One region of the Nocardia spumae genome, then DNA from elsewhere that is predicted to be linked to it. Evidence: riboswitches for the same ligand, from Rfam matches in the RefSeq annotation. Region 1 holds a riboswitch; each other region holds the start of a gene.
What was found. A riboswitch is a leader RNA that binds a small molecule or an ion and turns the genes downstream of it on or off. The one in region 1 is predicted to bind S-adenosylmethionine.

Region 1 (5,116 bases):
CGCTATTCGATGATGCGCAGCGGCCGGGTCCGGTCCGGTTGTGGCAGTTCCGACCGGTGCAGTCGCAGCGTCGGCGATTCCACGCGGGGCATCGGCAGTGTCGGCGGCTGATCCTCGGCCGAGCGCACCGCGACCGGCAGGCGGTAGCAGGCGCGCGCGTTGTCCTCGAGCACCCGGTACATGTCCGCGCCGACCGCCCTGCCGATGATCTCGATATCGGCGTCCCGGAACGGCCGGCCCGCCCGATTTCCGGGCAGATCCGAGCCGAACATCAGCGCACCGGGGTTGACCGCGTGTACCCGTCGCATCGCCGACTCCACATCCATCGCCACCCGGCCGAATCCCGACGCCTTCACCCGGGCGCCCCGATCGACGAGGTTCAGCAGATAGGGCAGGCAGTCGTCGGACATGCCCATGTGGTCGATGGACAGCGCCGGGAGTTTGGAGATCACCGGTTCCAGCGAACCCAGCATCGACCCGTCGATGTAGAGCTCCACATGCCAGCGCGCCAGTTCGTAGGCGCGCAGGGCCTGCATGGTCAGCGTGACGATGTCGACCGCTGCTCGCTTCAGGTTGAACCGGATGGCGCGCACACCGGCACGATCGAGCGCCAGGATCTGTTCGTCGGTGACATCCGGCGGCAGATTGATCACGCCGACCCAGTTCGGCCCGAGTTCGGCCAGTGCCGCGATCATGAAGGTGGAGTCGGCGCCCTGGAAGGACGCACTCACCACCGCACCACCGTCGACATCGAAGTGCGCCATGCGCTTTCGATAGTCGCCGATGGTGTACGGCTCCGGCAGGTAGCCCTGATTCTCGACCAGCGGATACCGCGGGTCGATGATGTGAACGTGTGAATCGAACACGTGATCAGCATGCCTCAGGTCGGTGACGAATGCGGATCGGGTGTGAAGTTCAGACCTTGTGCGGCTCGCTGGCGCGCAGCATGTCCTCGCGCTCGACGACCTTGACCCGCTCACGGCCCTCGGGCTCGCCGAGTGCGCGCTCGTGGGCGTCGAGGCGGTACCAACCGGCCCAGGTGGTGAACGGGATGCCCCGCTCCTCCAGGAACTTCACGACCGCTTCCGGATCGGGTTCGGCGGCGGGGGTGAAGGTGGCGGCGTCGTCGATCAGGCAGGCGATGGTCTCGTTGGCGTCACCCTTGGTGTGGCCGATGAGACCGACCGGGCCGCGCTTGATCCAGCCGGTGACGTAGGTCTGCGGCAGGTAGCGGGCGGCGCCGTCGGCGCCCTCGTCGATCAGGACGCGCCCGGCCTCGTTGGGAACGGTGCCGGCCTGATCGTCGAACGGCAGCTGCGGAATGTTCTGCGACAGGTAGCCGACGGCCCGGTAGATGGCCTGGACGTCCCAGTCCTTGTGGTTACCGGTGCCCTTGACGTTGCCGGTGCCGTCGAGGGTGGTGCGCTCGGTGCGCAGACCGACCACCTTCCCGTCCTCACCCAGGACCTCGGCGGGGGATTCGAAGAAGTGCAGGAACAGCTTGTGCGGGCGTGCGCCGACGTCGCGGATGGCCCACTGCTCGAGGGTGTTGCAGACCATGTCGACCTGCTTGGAGTGGCGGCGCGCGGCCTCGGAACCCTCGTCGTAGTCGATGTCCTCGGGGTCGACGATGACCTCGATATTCGGCGAGTGGTCGAGTTCGCGCAGCTCCAGCGGGGTGAACTTGGCCTGGGCGGGACCGCGGCGGCCGAAGACGTGCACCTCGAGCGCTTTGTTGTTCTTCAGGCCCTCGTAGACGTTCGGCGGGATCTCGGTCGGCAGCAGTTCTTCGCCGGTCTTGGCCAGCACGCGGGCGACGTCGAGCGCGACGTTGCCGACACCGAGGACAGCGACCTTCTCCGCGTCCAGCGGCCAGCTGCGCGGCACATCGGGGTGGCCGTCGTACCAGGACACGAAGTCCGCGGCGCCGTAGCTGCCGTCGAGCTCGATGCCGGGCACGCCCAGCGCGCGGTCGGCGTTGGCGCCGGTGGAGAAGATCACCGCGTCGTAGAAACGACGCAGGTCGTCGAGGTTGATGTCGCTGCCGTAGTCGATATTGCCGAGCAAGCGGACCTGCGGCTTGTCGAGCACCTTGTGCAGGGCGGTGATGATGCCCTTGATACGCGGGTGGTCGGGCGCGACGCCGTAGCGGATCAGGCCGAACGGGGCGGGCATGCGCTCGTAGAGATCGATGCTCGCCTCGACATCGGACTTCATCAACGCGTCGGCGGCGTAGATACCGGCCGGTCCGGCACCGACGATCGCGATGCGCAGTGGGCGGTCGCCCGCGCCGCTATTCGTTCCAGCGTGTTCGGTCATTCTTACGCGCACCCTTTGGTCGAAAACTCTCGTCAATTATCTCAGCCGTCTTTCTTAGCTTAGGCTAAGTTGACGTGCGGGCCGAGCTCCTGCCCGGCTGTTGTGGCGCCGACGCCGCTTCGTTGCCGCGTGGAGCTATCCGATCCGTGCACCGGATGTGACCGGAGTTCTGGTGATTCTATCGGTGGTGTACGTCGCAGCCATTCCCGGTATCCGCGCGAAAATGCAGGCGTGATCTTCGACACTTCGACCCGCCGGTAATGATCAGGCTATGAGCGACAGCGATCCGGCACCCGAGAGCGACGGCGAATCGGCCACCCACGGCAACGGCGACTCGCGCTCACCGGGCGATGATCCGGCTACCCCGATCGATCAGCGCGACACCACGCGCTCGGCCGCCCCGTTCCTCATCGCGGCGGCCATCGCGATGATCGCCCTGATCGCGGTCGTGGTGCTCGCGATCACTCGCCCGGCTGAGAACAATCTCACAGATTCCGATCGGGTCGCGGTGGCCGCGCGCAACTTCGCCACGGCCCGAAGCGATTCCGACGCGGCTCGGCGCAAGACCACCGAATGCGCGACCTTCGACGAGAAGAAGTCGCCGCTGGGACCGGATTCGGTCGGCAAGAAGTACGACATCGCCGGCGTCGACGCGGTGAAGATCGAGGGTGACCACGCCACTGCCGCGGTGACCAGCCAGATCGACGGCCGCAAGAGCGTGGCCAACTGGAATTTCACCCGGGAGAAGGGGGTCTGGCTGGTCTGCGGGAACGCCTGATTCCTGATCGACAGGTTTGACAATCGGGCCTGTGACCAGGCATTCTCGGTTCAGGTCATGAGTACCAGCGGTAAGCCCCGGCTCGCTGGTCGGCAACCCTCCTCCGCGGTGGGGTGCTCCGGGTGACGACCTGGCCGCTGTCCGACCGGACACGGCAAGTGCGGATTCTGTAGGAGGTTCGACAAGTGAGCTACGCCGGTGACATCACGCCTGGACAGGCGTGGGAGCTGTTGCGCGACAATCCCGATGCGGTGCTGGTGGATGTGCGCACCGAAGCGGAATGGCGATTCGTCGGCGTGCCCGACACCACCTCGATCGACCGGCCGACGGCGCTGATCGAATGGGTCGATTTCGGCGGGGCGCCCAATCCCGATTTCGTGGCGCAGCTGAAGCAGATCCTGGCCGATCGCGTCGGCGAGGCCCCGGTGATCTTCCTGTGCCGGTCCGGGCAGCGCTCGATCGGCGCGGCCACCGCGGCCACGGCAGCCGGATTCGCACCCTCCTACAACGTGCTGGAGGGTTTCGAGGGGCCGCTGGACGCCGACGGACATCGCGGCGGCGCGGGGTGGCGCGCACTCGGTCTGCCATGGCGGCAGTCGTGAGCAGCGTCCGCACAGGTAACGGCCACGCAGGTAAAAGCGCTGCGCGCCGCAGTTTTTCACGCAGTCGGGCGCTGATCCCGGCGAACTCGGCGCCGATCCGCCGGGTTGATGGGAGGTAGTCATGATCACCGGCGGTGCATTCGATCGGCCGTTACCCGAGGGTGTGGGCCCGGCGACGCTGGGCGTGCGCGGCGGGGTGCGGCGGTCCGGTTTCGAGGAGACCTCCGAGGCGCTGTATCTGTCGTCCGGATTCGTCTACGAGAGCGCGGAGGCGGCGGAGGCGGCCTTCATCGGAGATATCGAACATTTCGTCTATTCGCGCTACGGCAATCCGACCGTCGCCATGTTCGAGGAGCGGATGCGGCTGCTCGAGGGCGCGGAAGCGTGTTTCGCCACCGCCAGCGGCATGTCGGCGGTGTTCACCGCATTGGCCGCACTGCTCGGGCAGGGTGATCGCCTGGTGGCCGCGCGCAGCCTGTTCGGATCCTGTTTCGTGGTGTGCAACGAGATCCTGCCGCGCTGGGGTGTGGAGACCGTCTTCGTCGACGGTGAGGATCTCGATCAGTGGGAGGCGGCGCTGTCGCAGCCCACGGCCGCTGTCTTCTTCGAGACCCCGTCCAATCCGATGCAGACCCTCGTCGATGTGCGGCGGGTGAGCGAGCTGGCGCATGCGGCCGGTGCGAAAGTGGTGCTGGACAACGTCTTCGCGACCCCGCTGCTGCAGCGCAGCCTCGAACTCGGTGCCGATGTGGTGGTCTATTCGGGCACCAAGCACATCGACGGTCAGGGCCGGGTGCTCGGCGGCGCGATCCTGGGCGAGAGCGAATACATCAACGGCCCGGTCAAGAATCTGATGCGGCACACCGGTCCGGCGTTGAGCCCGTTCAATGCCTGGACGCTGCTCAAGGGCCTGGAAACCATGCCGCTGCGGGTGCGGCAGTCGACGCGGTCGGCCCTCGCGATCGCGGAATTCCTGGAGCGGCATCCCGCGGTGGCGTGGACGAAGTACCCCTTCCTCACCTCGCATCCGCAGTACGACCTGGCCACCGCGCAGATGTCCGGTGGCGGCACCGTGGTGACCTTCGAATTGGCCGCGGGGCCCGACGAGGGCAAGAAGCGGGCGTTCGAGGTGCTGAACCGGCTGCGCATCGTCGACATCTCCAACAACCTCGGCGATGCCAAGTCGCTCATCACCCATCCGGCCACCACCACGCACCGCGCGATGGGTCCGGAAGGGCGTGCGGCCGTGGGCCTCACCGACGGCGTGCTGCGCATCTCGATCGGCCTCGAGGATGTGGAGGATCTGCTCGGCGATCTGGAGCAGGCGCTCGGCTGATATCCACGCCATTGACAGTATGCTGTCAAATATGACAGCATACTGTCATGGGTGGAACCGTACATGTAGCTATCTATGACA
Region 2 (5,116 bases), 3.2 Mb from region 1:
CACCGCCCGCTGCGCCTGCCCGATGACCGCGGCCCGCGCGGCCGGGTCGGTGGTCGACAGCTGCTCGGCCAGTGCACCGTCCAACGCCGGAATCGGCCCGCGCTGGTTGAGGTTTCGCTGGCCACGGCCGAAGGTGGTACGCAGGATGTCGCCGTCGGCACGAGTGGTGTTGTAGTAGGTGGCGTCGAAATCTCCGGCGTTCTGCCGGGCGGTGTAGTCGCCGGCGGCCGCGAGTTCGAGCCGCAGATCGACCCCGATCGCGCGCAGTTGCTGTTGCACCAGCTCCACGGTGGCCTGATTGCCGGCGAACGCGGTGCTGAACAGCACCCCGAACGACAGGCGGCGCCCGTCCTTGACCCGGATACCGTCACCGCCGGGCACCCATCCGGCCTGATCCAGGATCCGGCGCGCCTGGCCGGGGTCGTAGCCGAGCTGCGCGGAAAGGTCGACGTAGGCGGGTGTTTTCGAGGCCAGGGAACCGGTCGCCGCACGGAACTGCGGCCCCAGGACGGTATCCACGAGCTGTCTGCGGTCGATCCCGTGCAGGAGCGCCTGACGCACCGCGGGGTCCGACAGTGGCGCCCGGCTCAGATTCGGTTGCAGACCGAACGGCACGCCCGGATTCGAGGCGAACTGTACCTTCGCGCCGGTGGCCTCGAGCTGCGGAACATCCTGTGGCAGGGCGTCACTGACGGCGTCGAGCTGGTTCGACGACAGGCTCCCGGTCCGCACCCCGGCCTCGGGCACCACCGTGAATTCGATGCGATCCAGATACGCTTCGCCGGGGTGCGCGAAGACCGCTGATCCCCACCGGTATCCGGTCCGTTTCACCAGGGCCGCCGATACGTCCTGCCGGTAGCCGGCATAGACGAACGGGCCGCTGCCGATATCGTCGCCGAGGCAGCGCTGTTCGGCCGGTTTCGCGGTGGTCGCGTCGGCGAGGATACCCAGCTGCGGTGTCGAGGACGCCTGCAGGAATTGGGCGTTCGGCGCGTCGAAGTGAACTTCGGCGGTCAGCGGAGCGACCACGGTCGTACCCGCGTATCCGGACAGGTAGCTCGCCCCCAGTGGCGCCTTCGCCGCCGTGAGGGTGTGCACCACGGCGTCGAAGTTCTTCTGCACCGAGGTGGCGGTCAGCGGGGTGCCGTCACTGAAGGTGACATCGGGCCGCAGGTGGAAGGTGAAGGTCTTCGCGTCCGGGCTCACCTGCCAGGACGTCGCCAGCCAGGGCTTGATCTCGCCACTGGCGGGATCCTGGTCGGTGAGCGAATCGACGATCTGCCGGGTCACGTACAGGGTCTGGTTGGTGCCGGCCTGGGCGGGGTCCGAGCAGGTCGGCGCCTGCGACAAACCGTAACGCAGGGTGCCGCCCGGTTGCGGCGGCCCGGCGTCGCCGCCGGTGCCGGAGGTGTTCGCACAGGCGGCGATGGCCACCGTCGCGGTGAGTGCGAGCGCCGGCGCGATGATTCGTTTCATGCGGTGGCTCCGGGTGGATCGATTCGGTAGCGGTCGGTGCCCAGTGCCGGGCGGCGGACGGTGTGCCGTGGTGACGGCGCGATGTCGGCCCGGTACGGCAGCAGGCGGAACGTCATATGCGCACGACACCGGCCTCGTCCCGGATCTGCCGGTAACCGCGCACCGGCCGGTAGCCACTGTCGCGCCCGAAACGGTTGCGGCGCTGGGATATCGCGGGCGTCCGGGTCGGAAACCGCTCGAACGAGTGCGCGGGCGGGCCGCCGCGGTGGGCGAACGTGCTGTCGGCCGCGGTGTAGCCCGCCGACAGATACAGCGCCACGGCTTCGGGCTGGCGCGGACCGGTGGCCGCGACGATGCGCCGATAGCCTCGGCGCACGATCTCGGTCTCGAGTTCGTCGAGGACGAAGGTGGCCAGACCGCGGCGGCGATGTTCGCGCGCCGTCCAGATCCGTTTCAATTCGGCGGTCCGCGCGTCGTGGCGGCGGAAAGCCCCTCCGGCGACCGGTTCACCGTCCTCGACCACCACCAGCAGATCGCCGTGCGGCGCCGCGAAATCCGCGGCCGGGTGGTTCACCAGATCCGCGTGTATCGCACCGACGCTGCCGCCGTAGCGGCTGCTGTATTCGATCGCCAGTTCGGCCAGCAGTGGCGCGGCCATCGGATCGTGTTGGCCGATATGAAAGACACTGCGCACCATGATCATTCCTCCATCGGTTCCGGCGGTAGCACCCAACACCCGGTCGGGGGGTTGCTGCGACGTCGTGGAGCCGGATCTCTCGGTCGCTCTGGATGGGTGAGGGGAACGCTAGGGGAATTCCGGTGTGCCGTCAGCACTCCCGATCGCGGTGAATCCAATCCTTGCCGCGCGGGCGGATCGGCGGTGTCATCACCCCCGTGCCGAAGATCCGAATCGGGCCCGTGTCGCGGCGACCGGATCCCACGGTCCCGGCCGCCCCCGGGTCAGCGGATAGCAGGCGAAACCGAGGGTCATCGCACTGAAATGACCGATGTCGGTGAAGGTTCGGCCGGCGAAGACCGGCACAGTGTAGAAAATGATCACTCCGACGAGATAGAGGTAGCGCCACGGTGTGGCGATGCGATAAACGAGGACCGCGACCACGCCCGCCAGCGCGTAGCTGACCCCGTAGTCGAGAGTGTTCACCGCCGACTCCGGCGCGTAGTCGTGGTGGATCGCCCAGTAGAGCACGCCCTCGCTGATGTAGGTGGCGCCGACATGGGCGATCAGCACGACGATCAGCCAGCGCAGGGTGCCCAGCCAGCGCTCGGCCTGGGCGTGGAAGACGGTGTAGGACACGGCGTAACCCAGCCAGCCGCCGCCGGCGAGCCAGAAGGCGCTCGAGATCAGGACTCGAACCGGATCCTCCCGCAGGTGATGCAGGTTGGTCGAGCGATTGCCCAGCACGATGTCGGCCTGTTGCGGGGTCAGATGACGCACCACGAGGGTGGAGACCAGCAGGATCGCCAGCCACATGTAGGTGCCCGGGGCACGCCGGATATAGGTTCCGACCGCGCTCGGCACGGACGTCCAGCGGGCGGTGCCTCGGCTCGGCATCGGTCACCTTCCTCGACGGTGCGTACCCACCGCTCCACTATCGGCTCCGGCGGGCGGGGCCGGAATCACCCATGGCGGGTGAGAACAACCGACACGCGGCAAATGCCGCTAATACGGCAAAACGCCTGGTGAACGGGTGCCGATCGCGCGCGAATCCGTGCCGACACGTACTCTGCTGCTGCAGCGCGATACCGGATTCATGGTGTCCACTGGAGGGTGCTGTGTTCCCCCGGCGGTCCGGTGGACGTTGTGTATGCGAGGGTGCGAGCGGAGGCGGTGAGGGACGTGCGCGGGCGTCGATCTCTACTGGTGGTGTCGGCGATGTTGACGGCGATCGTCGCCTTGACCGGAGGCTGTGGTTCCCACGGCGCGACCTCGGCGGCGCCGCCGTCGAAGGCTCCCGAAATCACGGCGCCGGCCGCCGTCGATGTGCCGGCGGCCGATCACGGTCCGCTCAATCCCTCGACTCCGATCGTGGTGAACTCCGCCGACGGCATGTTGACCGCGGTGACCGTCACCGACGGGGACGGCAAACCCGTCGCCGGCACCTTCGCCGCGGACCGGCACAGCTGGACCTCCAAGGATCCGCTGGGATACGGGGCCACCTATCGGGTGCAGGTCCAGGCGGTGAATCTGGCGCAGGTGGCCACGACCAAGACCGCGACGGTCACCACGATCGACGCCGCGCACAAGGCGTACGCCAATGTCGTGCCGGCGCCGGATCTGGTGGCCGAATCCGGTATCGGGGTCGGACAGCCCATGGTCTTCCAGTTCACCGCGCCCGTCGCGAACAAGGCCGAGGTACAGAATCATCTGAAGATCACCGTCAGCCCGCCCCAGCCCGGCGCCTGGTACTGGGTCGACGACAAGGACGTCCACTATCGCGCGGCCCAGTACTGGCAGCCGGGCACCAAGATTCATATCGAGGCCGATGTGTTCGGGGTCGACTTCGGGGACGGCGTCTTCGGGGCGGAGAACAACAGCGCCGACTACACCGTCCACGACGCGTGGGTCGCCAAGGCCGACGGCAACACCGAGCAGTTGACGATCTTCCGCAACGGCGCGCAGGTGAATCAGATGCCGATGAGCCTGGGCTCCCCCGGCTTTCCGTCTCACGAAGGGCCGCATGTGATTTCGGAGAAGTCGCCCTCGATCGTCATGGACTCCTGCACCTACGGGGTATGCCAGGGGCAGGCCGGTTATTACCGGGAGAAGGTCGATCTGGACGAACGTATCTCCAACGACGGCGAATTCGTGCATTCCGCGCCCTGGTCGGTGGGACAGCAGGGGTCGAGCAACGTCTCGCACGGCTGTGTGAATCTCGCACCGGACAACGCGCAGTGGTTCTTCGACCATTTCGGTGTCGGTGACGTCGTGGAGATCACCAATTCCGGCGGGCCGACGCTGCCGGTATGGGACACCTACGGGGACTGGGAGGTCCCCTGGGATGTGTGGCAGGCGGGTAACGCGAGCAGTTGATTCGCGCCGCTCGCTAGCATCGACGTATGGTGGCGAACTTTCTGCGAATCTTTCCGGTGCTGGCGTTGCTCGCCGGGGGAGTCGCCTGTTCCGGGGGAACCGATGCCGCGCCGACGAATTCCGGTCCGGAATCCCCGGCAGGCCGGGCCTATATCTCGACCACCGTCGAAGGTTCGCACATTCCAGGCGACGGCCCATTACGCCTGACCTTCGCCGATGCCGGCCGCCTGAGCGCGAACGCCGGGTGCAACACCCTGATGGGAACGGCCGATCTGGCCGATCACACCCTGCGCACGGGCCCGCTGGCCGGCACCCGGATGGCGTGCGCGGGCGACCGCGCCGGCGCCGACGACTGGGCGACGGCACTGTTGCAGGCGAATCCGTCCTGGAAACTCGACGGCGAGACCCTCACCCTCGCGACCGCCGACCGCACGGTCACACTGCGAGAGACCGAGGACGCGCACTGATCCGTGCGGCCGGACCTCACATCGGGTCCGGGTACCCACGAGTTCCGCGAGGTGCGCTCGGCCGCAGCGGTATTCGCGGTGGCGTGGGCGGCGTGTGCCGTCGGCCCGGCTCTCGCCGTCG
Region 3 (5,116 bases), 5.4 Mb from region 1:
ACGAACCGGGCCGCGACCAGAGCCGGAAACGCCGGCGCCAGCACCGAGGCGATATTGCCGACGGTGAAGGCGACCATCAACGCGATCAGCAGTCGCTTGCGCGGCATCCGGGCGCACAACGCCGCGATCACCGGAGCGCCGACCACCACACCCAGCGCATACGCCGAGACGGCATGTCCGGCGGTGGGCTCCGATACCCGCAGGTCCGCGGCGATATCGGGCAGCAGGCCCATGGTGACGAATTCGGTGGTGCCGATGCCGAAGCCGCCGAGCGCCAACGCGAGCATCGCCGGGATGTGCCATCCGGTGCGAACCGGATCCGGCCGAGACGAGTCCTGTCGTCCTGTCGTCCCGGCGGGCGCGAGATCGTCGGCAGGGCTTGCGCTGCGCAGGAGAGCTGAGTCGACCATAGGGTTGGCCAACGCGCGCCCGGCGCCGACCGATACCCGGTATCGAGGTGATTCGACTCACGGACCGGACGCGCACCGGTCCGGAACGCAATTCGGGCACCCGCGGCCACCGAATCGGTGGGGGCGGGTGCCCGGATATCTCTACCGCCCGCACCGGAAGCTCCGGGCGGACGACGGCGCTCAGCTCAGTTCGCGCGCCAAGTTGGCGTCGAGCACGCCGAGGAACTCCTCGGTGGTCAGGTAGCCCTGGTTGCCACCGACCAGCAGCGCCAGATCCTTGGTCATCTGACCGCTCTCCACGGTCTTGATGACGACATCCTCGAGAGTCTGCGCGAAGCCGATGACCTCGGGGGTGTTGTCCAGCTTCCCGCGGTGGGCGATGCCACGGGTCCACGCGAAGATCGAGGCGATCGGGTTGGTGGAGGTGGGCTTGCCCTGCTGGTGCTGGCGGAAGTGCCGGGTCACGGTGCCGTGCGCGGCCTCCGCCTCACAGGTGCGGCCGTCCGGGGTGAGCAGCACCGAGGTCATCAGGCCCAGCGAGCCGAAGCCCTGCGCCACGGTGTCGGACTGCACATCGCCGTCGTAGTTCTTGCAGGCCCAGACGTAGCCGCCCTCCCACTTCAGGGCGGAGGCGACCATATCGTCGATCAGCCGGTGCTCGTAGGTCAGGCCGGCGGCGTCGAACTCCTGCTTGAACTCGGTGTCGAAGATCTCCTGGAACGTATCCTTGAACATGCCGTCGTAGGCCTTCAGGATGGTGTTCTTGGTCGACATGTAGACCGGGTAGTTCTGCTGCAGGCCGTAGTTCAGCGAGGCCCGCGCGAAGTCCTCGATGGACTTCTTGAAGTTGTACATACCCATGACGACACCGCCGTCGGTGGGCATCTTCACCACTTCGTGGACGATCGGCTCGGAGCCGTCCTCCGGGGTGAACTGGATCGTGACGGTGCCCGCCTGATGCACCTTGAAGTCCGTGGCGCGGTACTGGTCGCCGAAGGCGTGACGGCCGATGATGATCGGCTTGGTCCAGCCCGGAACCAGACGCGGAACGTTGGAGATGATGATCGGCGCGCGGAAGATGGTGCCGCCGAGGATGTTACGAATCGTGCCGTTCGGCGAACGCCACATCTTCTTGAGATCGAATTCCTCGACCCGCGCTTCGTCAGGGGTGATGGTGGCGCATTTGACGCCGACGCCGTGCTTCTTGATGGCGTTGGCCGCGTCGATGGTGACCTGGTCATCGGTCTTGTCGCGGTATTCGATGCCCAGGTCGTAGTACTCGAGGTTCACATCGAGGTACGGATGGATCAGCTTGTCCTTGATGAACTGCCAGATGATCCGGGTCATCTCGTCGCCGTCGAGTTCGACGACGGTCCCTTCAACCTTGATCTTGGACATGGATCTTCGTGTCCTCCTAAGGAAGGTGTGCTCCCATTGCACGGCCAGGCGAGCACGCTTGTGAGCGGACCCCAGCTGTTCAACAGACAACGTATACGCCCCGCGTTGTCCACGAGACGCCTGGTGCTAAACAAGACAAGCGTACTGGTGCGCTGTGTCTCAGAAACAGGGGCCGCCCCATTGAGTGATACGCACGTCACATCGGCCACATTTCCCGCGGCGGCCGCCACCCCGATCGGCTGAGCCCAACCCTCGCACCCGTCCGGACCGATTGTTACCATCCACAGCAGGTCATGAGTGCCAGCGCCAAGCCCCGGCTCGCTGGCCGGCAACCCTCCAGTTGCGGTGGGGTGCTCCGGGTGATTGACCGGGCTCTCGAAAGCCGAGGGCAAGCGCGACGATCAGGAGCAACAAGTGAGTGAATTCACCGTGCCCGACGGCAAGGGTGTGGAGGCGGCGGCGCGCCCGGGGGGTGTCGCTAACATCGGGGATGTGTGTTCTCGAGGTATTCGTGTCGAACGTGCGGCGCGGCTCTGCGCGGTGACGGCGCGGTGACCGTGAGTATCGAATCGAACACGTCGCGGCCCGGCGCAACGACACTGCTACCGCCGCCGGACGGCAGCCTGGGAACCATCGGCATCGGCGACGTCCGGCTGGAGAACGGCGCGGTGATACCCGGCGTCGAGCTCGCGGTGCAGCGCTGGGGTGAGCTGTCCCCCGGACTGGACAACGTGGTGCTGGTCGAACACGCACTCACCGGCGATTCCCACGTCTGCGGCAACCCCGACGATCGGCACGCGCTGCCCGGATGGTGGGACGGACTGGTCGGCCCCGGCGCCGCACTGGACACCGACCACTGGTGTGTCATCGCCACGAATGTGCTGGGCGGTTGTCAGGGCAGTACCGGGCCCGGCTCCCTCGCCGCGGACGGAAAGCCTTGGGGCGCTCGGTTTCCGGAGATCTCGATCCGCGATCAGGTCACCGTCGAGGTGACACTGCTCGAGCTGCTGGGCATCCCCCGCATCGCCGCGGTCGTCGGCGGATCCATGGGTGGTATGCGGGTGCTCGAGTGGATGGTCGGCTCTCCCGATCGCGTCGACGCCGCGCTGGTCTTGGCCGTCGGCGCCCGGGCGACCGCCGATCAGATCGGCACCCAGACCACGCAGATCGCCGCGATCAAGGCCGATCCGGACTGGCAGGGCGGCGATTACCACGGCACCGGCCGCAGCCCGCGCGCCGGCCTGGGTATCGCACGCCGGATCGCGCATCTGACCTATCGCACCGAATTCGAGCTCGATCACCGGTTCGCGAACTCCGCGCAGGGTGACGAAGACCCTCGGGACGGCGGACGGTATGCGGTGCAGAGCTATCTCGACCATCAGGCCGACAAGCTGGTCGCCCGTTTCGACGCGGCCACCTACGTACTGCTGTCGGAGGCGATGAACCGCCACGACGTCGGCCGCGGTCGCGGCGGTATCGAGGCCGCACTGGCCGCCACCCCGGTCCCGTGCCTGGTCGGCGGTGTGGATTCGGATCGGTTGTACCCGTTGCGAACCCAGCAGGAACTGGCCGATCTGCTGCCCGGCTGCAAGGGGCTGGAAGTCGTGCACTCACGCGACGGCCACGACGGTTTCCTCACCGAGACCGAGGCGATCGGCAAACTGCTGGAGCAGACGATGGAATTGGCTCGCGCCGCCCGGAACGCCCGCGCCTGATCCTCGCCGGCAGTCACCGCGATCCCCGCAGCCCGGGCCGGGCTCGATCCCCGCAGCCCGGGCCGGGCTCGATGCCCTCAGCCGACGCCGAGGCTGCTGATGGTGGCGGCCAGCACGATGATCGCGCCACCCAGCACCGTGTAGGCGCCGATATCGAACGGCCTGCTCCGCACCGCCAGCAGCCCGACCCGGGCCGGCGGCAGGCACAACCGGAACGCCGCGGCCAGTAGTGTCGCTCCGCCGATGAAGAACGCGCCGCGGCGCCAGCGGTCCTGCGCTACGAAGACCACCGCGACCAGCAACACCACGACGACCAGCAGCATCGGCAGGTGAACCTGGAAGAAGCGGTTCACCGGGCTGGAGTGCTGCTGCGGGTGCGTGGCGGGCGCATCGGTCACGGCTGCGATTCTCGCATGTCCGGTCGTCCCGCCGCCGGGAGCGGGGGCGGCGCGGTCGCGACGGCCACTGGATGCGGCCGCCGCGACCGGGCGAGGATCAGACGCCGAACGGAGCGGCGTAGTGGATACGGCCCGCCGGAAGCGGATGGCCCGCGTCGAGCGTGAGAGCCATCAGCGCGTCATCGGGAACATCGATGCTCAGATCGATGCCGTACCGGCTTGCCCGCCGGAAGCCGAACCGCGGGTAGTACTCGGGGTGGCCGAGCACAGTGACGAAATGCTCCCCGTGGTCGGCCGCAGCCCGCAATGCGGCGCGAACGGACGCCGCCCCGGCACCGGTGCGCTGGTACTGCGGCAGTACGGCGCACGGTCCCAGGCACAGGGCCGGGACGTCGCCGATATGGCAGCGAGTCAGCAGCGCGTAGCCGACGACGGTGTCGTCGGGTCCGGCCGCCACGATCGACAGGCCGTCGATCCAGGCCGGATCGCCGCGTAGTGCCTCGACGAGATCGGCCTCGTCGGGCCGGTCGAACGCGGCGGTATTGATTGCGTGGACGACGGGAATGTCCGCGGCGGTTTCGGCACGCGTGGTCCAGGTTCGAATAGTCAATGCTACGAATCCGTTTCATAGAGATCGGGTGATGAGTCGACGCGGTTGCGCGAGCGAGCGCTCGGCGGAACCGTGGACGAGATCAGGCCGACGCGCGGAAGGAGCCGATGCCCCGGAGGCGGTATTCGGTACCAGCGCGCACGGCGGCCTCACACACAGTCATCAACCCACCTCCCGCGAACTGGTCGACCCCGCGGGCGATCGCGGCATCGATGGAACGGATCGGCCGTCACGAACGGCCGCCGGTCACGGTAGCAGAGGCCGGGCTCCGACGCGTGCCCCGTCGGGTGGACGGGTACCGTCTCGGTGTGCTCAAGCTGGTGTTCTTCGAACCGCGTATCCCACCCAATACGGGTAATGCGATCCGTCTGGCGGCCGGTACGGGATGCGAGCTACATCTGATCGAGCCCCTCGGATTCGATCTGTCGGAACCGAAACTGCGCCGCGCCGGACTGGACTATCACGATCTGGCGGTCGTCACCGTGCACGAAAACCTCACGGCCGCATGGGAATCGCTGCGACCCGAGCGGGTGTTCGCCTTCACCACGCACGCCACCACCCACAACACCGATATCGCCTACCGCC
Region 4 (5,116 bases), 6.1 Mb from region 1:
CCGGAGGCGCGAATCTGGGCCACCAGATCCGACAGCTTCGGCCCGTTCGGGTAGTAGCCCTTACCGTCGGCCTGCGCCGTCAGCGTCGGATCGCCCCCACCGACCAGCACCACCTCACCCGGCGCCGAACCGGCAACCACCCGCGTGGTGACCCTGTGGTCGGGCGGCAGGACCAGCAGAGCCGCGGCCGCGGTCATGACCTTCAGCGTGGAGGCCGGGATCATCGGCTTCTCCGCATCGGCACTCCACAGGGTGGAGCGGGTATCGGGATCGGAGACCGAGCCGGCGAAGTTGCCGAGATCCGGGCTCGTCACCACCGGGCCCAGCGCGTTCGCCAGTCCCTGCCGGGTCGCTTCGGGGGCGCCGGCCGCGGCGGGAGTCACCTGCGGGAAGGGCTTCACGGGCGCGGGGGGCGCGGCTATCGTCAAACCGCCGTGCCGGAACTCCTCGGTCCACGGTCGCACCGTCACGGCGACGACCGCGACGACCGCGACGGCGACAACGATCGCGACCAGCACCGCGACCCACATATTGCGGCGTCGGCGAGCAGCCAGCCCGCCGATGTTCTGCCTACCTCGACCTACCACGTGACAGCTGTCTCCCTATTCACCCCGTGCGAGGCGGACGCTCCCTGCCGCACCCATGCGCGCATCGACCACACTATCCTCACCTCGCCGGGGTTCCCCCGAACGAGCTGGCGAGTCGGCAGGCCCGCCGCACGAGCGGGCGAGCCGGAGGCATACCGCACGAGCCGGCCGTACCGCACCCACCGCATACGTATCAGACAAGGAGATGACGTGGAGTTCGACGTCACCATCGAGATCCCCAAGGGGCAGCGCAACAAGTACGAGGTCGACCACGAAACCGGTCGCGTGCGCCTGGATCGCTATCTCTACACGCCGATGGTCTACCCGGCCGACTACGGCTACATCGAGAACACCCTGGGCTCCGACGGCGACCCGCTGGACTGCCTGGTGCTGCTGCCGGAGTCGGTGTTCCCCGGTGTGATCGTGGAGGCCCGCCCGGTCGGCGTGCTGCTGATGAGCGACGAGGCCGGCGGCGACGAGAAGGTCGTCGCGGTTCCGGCCGGTGACAAGCGCTGGGATCACATCCAGGACGTCAACGACATCCCGGAGTTCGACCGCAAGGCCATCGAGCACTTCTTCGAGCACTACAAAGACCTCGAGCCGGGCAAGTGGGTCAAGGTCGACGGCTGGGACGGCCGGGCCAAGGCCGAGACCCTCACCACCGAGGCGATCGCGCGGCTGCAGGAGCAGGGCGGCCACTGATTCGCGCCGGGCGCTCGCGGGACGTACCCGCCCCGCGAGCGCCGTCGTGACTACCGGCGACTACTTACCGCGGAAGACCGGCTCCCGCTTCTCGAAGACGGCCTTGATGGCCTCGGTCAGATCCTCCGAGGGCAGGAACGCCGCGTTCCACGCCGAGACGTAGCGCAGGCCGTCGGCCACCTTGCCGGATGTCGGCTGGTCGAGCACATCCTTGATGCCCTGCACCACCAGCGGCGGATTGGCCGCGATCTCCTCGGCCAGCGCGTGCGCGGCGGCCAGCACCGCGTCCTGATCCGGGTGGACATCGTTGACCAGGCCGATCTTCTCGGCCCGCGCCGAGTCGATGTCCTTACCGGTGAAGGCGAGTTCGCGCAGGTGCCCCTCGCCGATGATGCCCGGCAGCCGGTGCAGCGAACCGATATCGGCGACAATCGCGACCTTCGCCTCCCGCAGGCTGAAGGTGGCCTCGGCACTGGCCAGGCGGATATCGGCGGCGGCGATCAGATCGAGCCCGCCGCCCACACACCAGCCGGAGACGGCCGCGATGACGGGCTTGCGGCAGTCGGCGACCGCCGTCACCGACTGCTGCATGCGGCGGATCTCGTAGAGGAAGTCGGTGCGCGGCGCGGCCAGGGCCTTCTCACCCAGCAGCGGCCCGAAGGTCGGGCTCATGGCGGGCAGGTCCAGGCCGTAGGAGAAGTTCTTTCCCGAACCGGTGAGCACGATCGCCCGAATGGCGGGATCCGCGTCCAGCTCACCGAAGACCTGGGGCAGTTCGCTCCAGAAATCCGGTCCCATCGCATTGCCCTTACCGGGTCCGGTCAGCGTCACACGCGCGACGGAACCGGTGCGCTCGACGACGAAAGCCTTCCAATCAGTCATTCGTCCAGCGTATCGGGGCAGTTCGCGCTCTCGAGGACAGCGGTCCGGATTACGCGCACGAGGGCAGGACGTAGGTTGGAACTGTGAGCAGTTCCCAGCGACCCGACGCCGAGGTCGCCGATCTCGGCCCCACGCACGACGGCGTCACCGCGGCGCAATACCGATCGGCCATGCGGCACTATCCCGCGGGAGTGACAATCGTCACCCTGAGCCGACCGGACCGGCCGGTGGGCTTCACCGCCACCTCGTTCGCCTCGCTGTCCCTGGATCCGCCGCTGATCTCGTTCAACATCGCGCACACGTCCTCGTCCATCGAGGCGATGTCGGAGGCCGATTCGGTGGTGGTCCACTTCCTCGGCGAACACCAACAGCATCTGGCACAACGGTTTTCCCGCACCGCCGATCAGCGTTTCGCCGACGCCGACCTGTGGTCGACGCTCGACACCGGCGAGCCGGTCCTGCACGGCACGCCGATCTGGGTGCGCGCCACCGTCCATCGATTGATTCCGATCGGCGATCACACACTCGTAGTCGGCCTGGTGACCCGGGTGCACGACGACACCGGCGACGGGCCGATGCGCAACCCGCTGCTGTACTACAACGGCACGTACCACCGTCCGGCCGGATTGGACTGAGAAACAACACTTTTCGCGCTGTCCGCCCGTCCGCGGCAGCGGCCCGGCCACTCCGGTGCTTGACAATCCCCGACGAGTTCTGTCAGTCTCGGATCAGGTCATGAGTACCAGTGTCAAGCCCCGGCTCGCTGGTCGGCAACCCTCCTCCGCGGTGGGGTGCTCCGGGTGACGACCTGGCCGCTGTTCGACCGAACACGGCAAGCGCGGACTCCGATCCTCTTCCCAATATCCGGAGTCCCTGAACGACAGGGATTGTCCCGATGAGCACTGCTGTGTCCACCACCGCCGTCACCGAAACCGCGGTGTGCGCCGATTCCGGCTGCGCCGGCACTACGAGCCGGGCCTGCCGCACCGGCGATCCCGTGGCTCGGGTTTCGGGCTGCGATCTTCGAGTTCCATTGGTACAGGGCGGTTTCCGCACCTATGCCAATTTCGATTACGCCGCGAGCGCACCCGCACTCGCCCAGGTCACCGACCGGGTGAACGAGTTGCTCCCGTATTACGCCAGCGTGCACCGTGGCGCCGGTTACGCCTCCCGGATCAGCACCGATTGCTATGAGGGAGCGCGCGTTTCGGTAGCGCGCGCGGTGAACTGCGCCGACGATCAGGTCGTGGTGTTCACCCGCAACACCACCGATTCACTGAATCTGCTGGCGACCTGCGTGCCGGGCGACACCGTGGTGCTCGATATCGAACATCACGCGAACTTCCTGCCCTGGACGCGGCGCGGCCGCCGGGTGGTGCGCGCCGCCGACACCGTCGCCGAGACACTGCGCCGGATCGACGCCGAGCTGTGCGCCGAACCCGCTGCGCTGCTGGCGATCACCGGCGCGTCCAATGTGACCGGCGAGGTGCTGCCGCTGGCGGAACTGACCGCGATCGCGCATCGGCGCGGTGCGCGCATCCTGGTCGACGCGGCACAGCTGGCTCCGCATCGCCGGATCGATCTGCGGTCGTTCGCCTCCGAGGAGTCGGGCGGCACCGGAATCGACTATCTCGCCTTCTCCGGGCACAAGCTGTACGCGCCGTTCGGCGCCGGAGTACTGGTCGGCCGCCGGGACTGGCTCGATGCGGCGCCGCCGTATCTGGCCGGCGGCGGTGCGGTGACCGCTGTGACCACCGAGGACGTCCGGTGGACCCGCGCACCTCAGCGCCACGAGGCCGGCTCTCCGAACGTCCTGGGTGCGGCCGCGGTCGCGGCGGCCTGTGAGACGCTCCGCGCACTCGACGACCAGGCCGTCACCGATCACGAGCGGCATCTGATCACTCGGCTGCGCGCGGGTCTGAAAACCGTTGCGGGCGTACGGCAACTGCGGATCTTCAGCGACAGCGCCGACAGTGTCGGCATCGTGGCGTTCACCGTCGACGGTGTCGAACCCGGCCGGGTCGCGGCGTATCTGTCGGCCGAATACGGCATCGGCGTGCGCGACGGCCGGTTCTGCGCACACCCGCTGGTGCAGCGGCTGGGCGTCGACGGCGCGGTGCGCGCCAGCATCGGCCTGGGCACCTCGGTCGCCGACGTGGATCGGCTGATCGAGGCGTTGAGCCGGCTGGTCCGCCACGGCTCGCTGTGGACCTACACCCGCACCGACGGACAGTGGTCACCGACTCCGGAAACCCGCCCGGGCCTGACCGACACGCATCCTGTCGCGGCGCCCTGCACGAACTGAGCGTCAGGGCACCAGATACCGCGCCGCCAATTCCTCCACCAGCGGATCGCCGTCGGTGACGGCCTCGAGCGCCTCGAGATCGTTCTCGATGGCGATCTGGCGGGGATCGTCTTGTTCGGGGTCCGGCGTGCCGTCCTCGTTCAGTTGGCGCAGCATCTTCTCACGCACGCGCGACTTCAACGAATCAGCCTGGTTCGAGTGGGCCATAGTTATCAGCATGCCCGGCTAGACCGGGGCCAACCAGGTGCCGAACGGCATGTTGCGTATCACGGTGAACACCACCAGCGCACCGATCAACCACCACTGCGCGCGACCACCGAGGGTGAACGGGAACGCCGTCTCCGAACGCCCACGCCACCGCCCGACCGCCCACCTGCCCCACCACAGCACCAGCGTGAGCAGCAACGGGAGCAGGAAGACGTTGCTGTGCAAGGCATCGACCAATCGCCCCTCGGTGAGGTTGTGCACGGCACGCAACCCACCGCAACCGGGGCACCACCAACCGGTCAACTCGTAGAACGGGCAGAGTCCGTACGACCCGTGGGTGTGTGGATCGCGCACGTGCAGCACCGTCGCGGCCCCCACGGCCGCACCCGCGACCAGTAGCGGCATACCCACGGTGCGCCAGCCGGTACGCAGC

Region 2: another riboswitch for S-adenosylmethionine. It lies ahead of LKD76_RS17170 (GNAT family N-acetyltransferase); the one in region 1 lies ahead of LKD76_RS02720 (rhodanese-like domain-containing protein).
Region 3: another riboswitch for S-adenosylmethionine. It lies ahead of metX (homoserine O-acetyltransferase MetX); the one in region 1 lies ahead of LKD76_RS02720 (rhodanese-like domain-containing protein).
Region 4: another riboswitch for S-adenosylmethionine. It lies ahead of LKD76_RS30130 (aminotransferase class V-fold PLP-dependent enzyme); the one in region 1 lies ahead of LKD76_RS02720 (rhodanese-like domain-containing protein).

The regions. Positions count from the first base shown of each region.
Region 1 is NZ_JAJFZL010000001.1:649,117-654,232, forward strand. Features, by position in the region: gene LKD76_RS02705 (amidohydrolase family protein) at 3-866, opposite strand; gene LKD76_RS02710 (FAD-dependent oxidoreductase) at 916-2,319, opposite strand; gene LKD76_RS02715 (Rv0361 family membrane protein) at 2,591-3,097, shown strand; SAM riboswitch class IV at 3,151-3,264, shown strand; gene LKD76_RS02720 (rhodanese-like domain-containing protein) at 3,283-3,699, shown strand; gene LKD76_RS02725 (O-succinylhomoserine sulfhydrylase) at 3,821-5,035, shown strand; gene LKD76_RS02730 (type 1 glutamine amidotransferase family protein) at 5,083-5,116, shown strand, end outside.
Region 2 is NZ_JAJFZL010000001.1:3,837,810-3,842,925, reverse strand. Features, by position in the region: gene LKD76_RS17175 (ABC transporter substrate-binding protein) at 1-1,476, opposite strand, end outside; gene LKD76_RS17170 (GNAT family N-acetyltransferase) at 1,589-2,179, opposite strand; SAM riboswitch class I at 2,181-2,272, opposite strand; gene LKD76_RS17165 (rhomboid-like protein) at 2,363-3,049, opposite strand; gene LKD76_RS17160 (L,D-transpeptidase) at 3,371-4,528, shown strand; gene LKD76_RS17155 (META domain-containing protein) at 4,555-4,995, shown strand.
Region 3 is NZ_JAJFZL010000001.1:6,014,148-6,019,263, forward strand. Features, by position in the region: gene LKD76_RS26830 (MFS transporter) at 1-287, opposite strand, end outside; gene LKD76_RS26835 (NADP-dependent isocitrate dehydrogenase) at 591-1,808, opposite strand; SAM riboswitch class IV at 2,098-2,209, shown strand; gene metX (homoserine O-acetyltransferase MetX) at 2,360-3,523, shown strand; gene LKD76_RS26845 (DUF3017 domain-containing protein) at 3,601-3,846, opposite strand; gene LKD76_RS26850 (GNAT family N-acetyltransferase) at 4,019-4,531, opposite strand; gene LKD76_RS26855 (tRNA (cytidine(34)-2'-O)-methyltransferase) at 4,840-5,116, shown strand, end outside.
Region 4 is NZ_JAJFZL010000001.1:6,738,427-6,743,542, forward strand. Features, by position in the region: gene LKD76_RS30110 (D-alanyl-D-alanine carboxypeptidase/D-alanyl-D-alanine-endopeptidase) at 1-530, opposite strand, end outside; gene ppa (inorganic diphosphatase) at 798-1,289, shown strand; gene LKD76_RS30120 (crotonase/enoyl-CoA hydratase family protein) at 1,350-2,171, opposite strand; gene LKD76_RS30125 (flavin reductase family protein) at 2,342-2,806, shown strand; SAM riboswitch class IV at 2,903-3,016, shown strand; gene LKD76_RS30130 (aminotransferase class V-fold PLP-dependent enzyme) at 3,067-4,476, shown strand; gene LKD76_RS30135 (hypothetical protein) at 4,480-4,683, opposite strand; gene LKD76_RS30140 (DUF2752 domain-containing protein) at 4,702-5,116, opposite strand, start outside.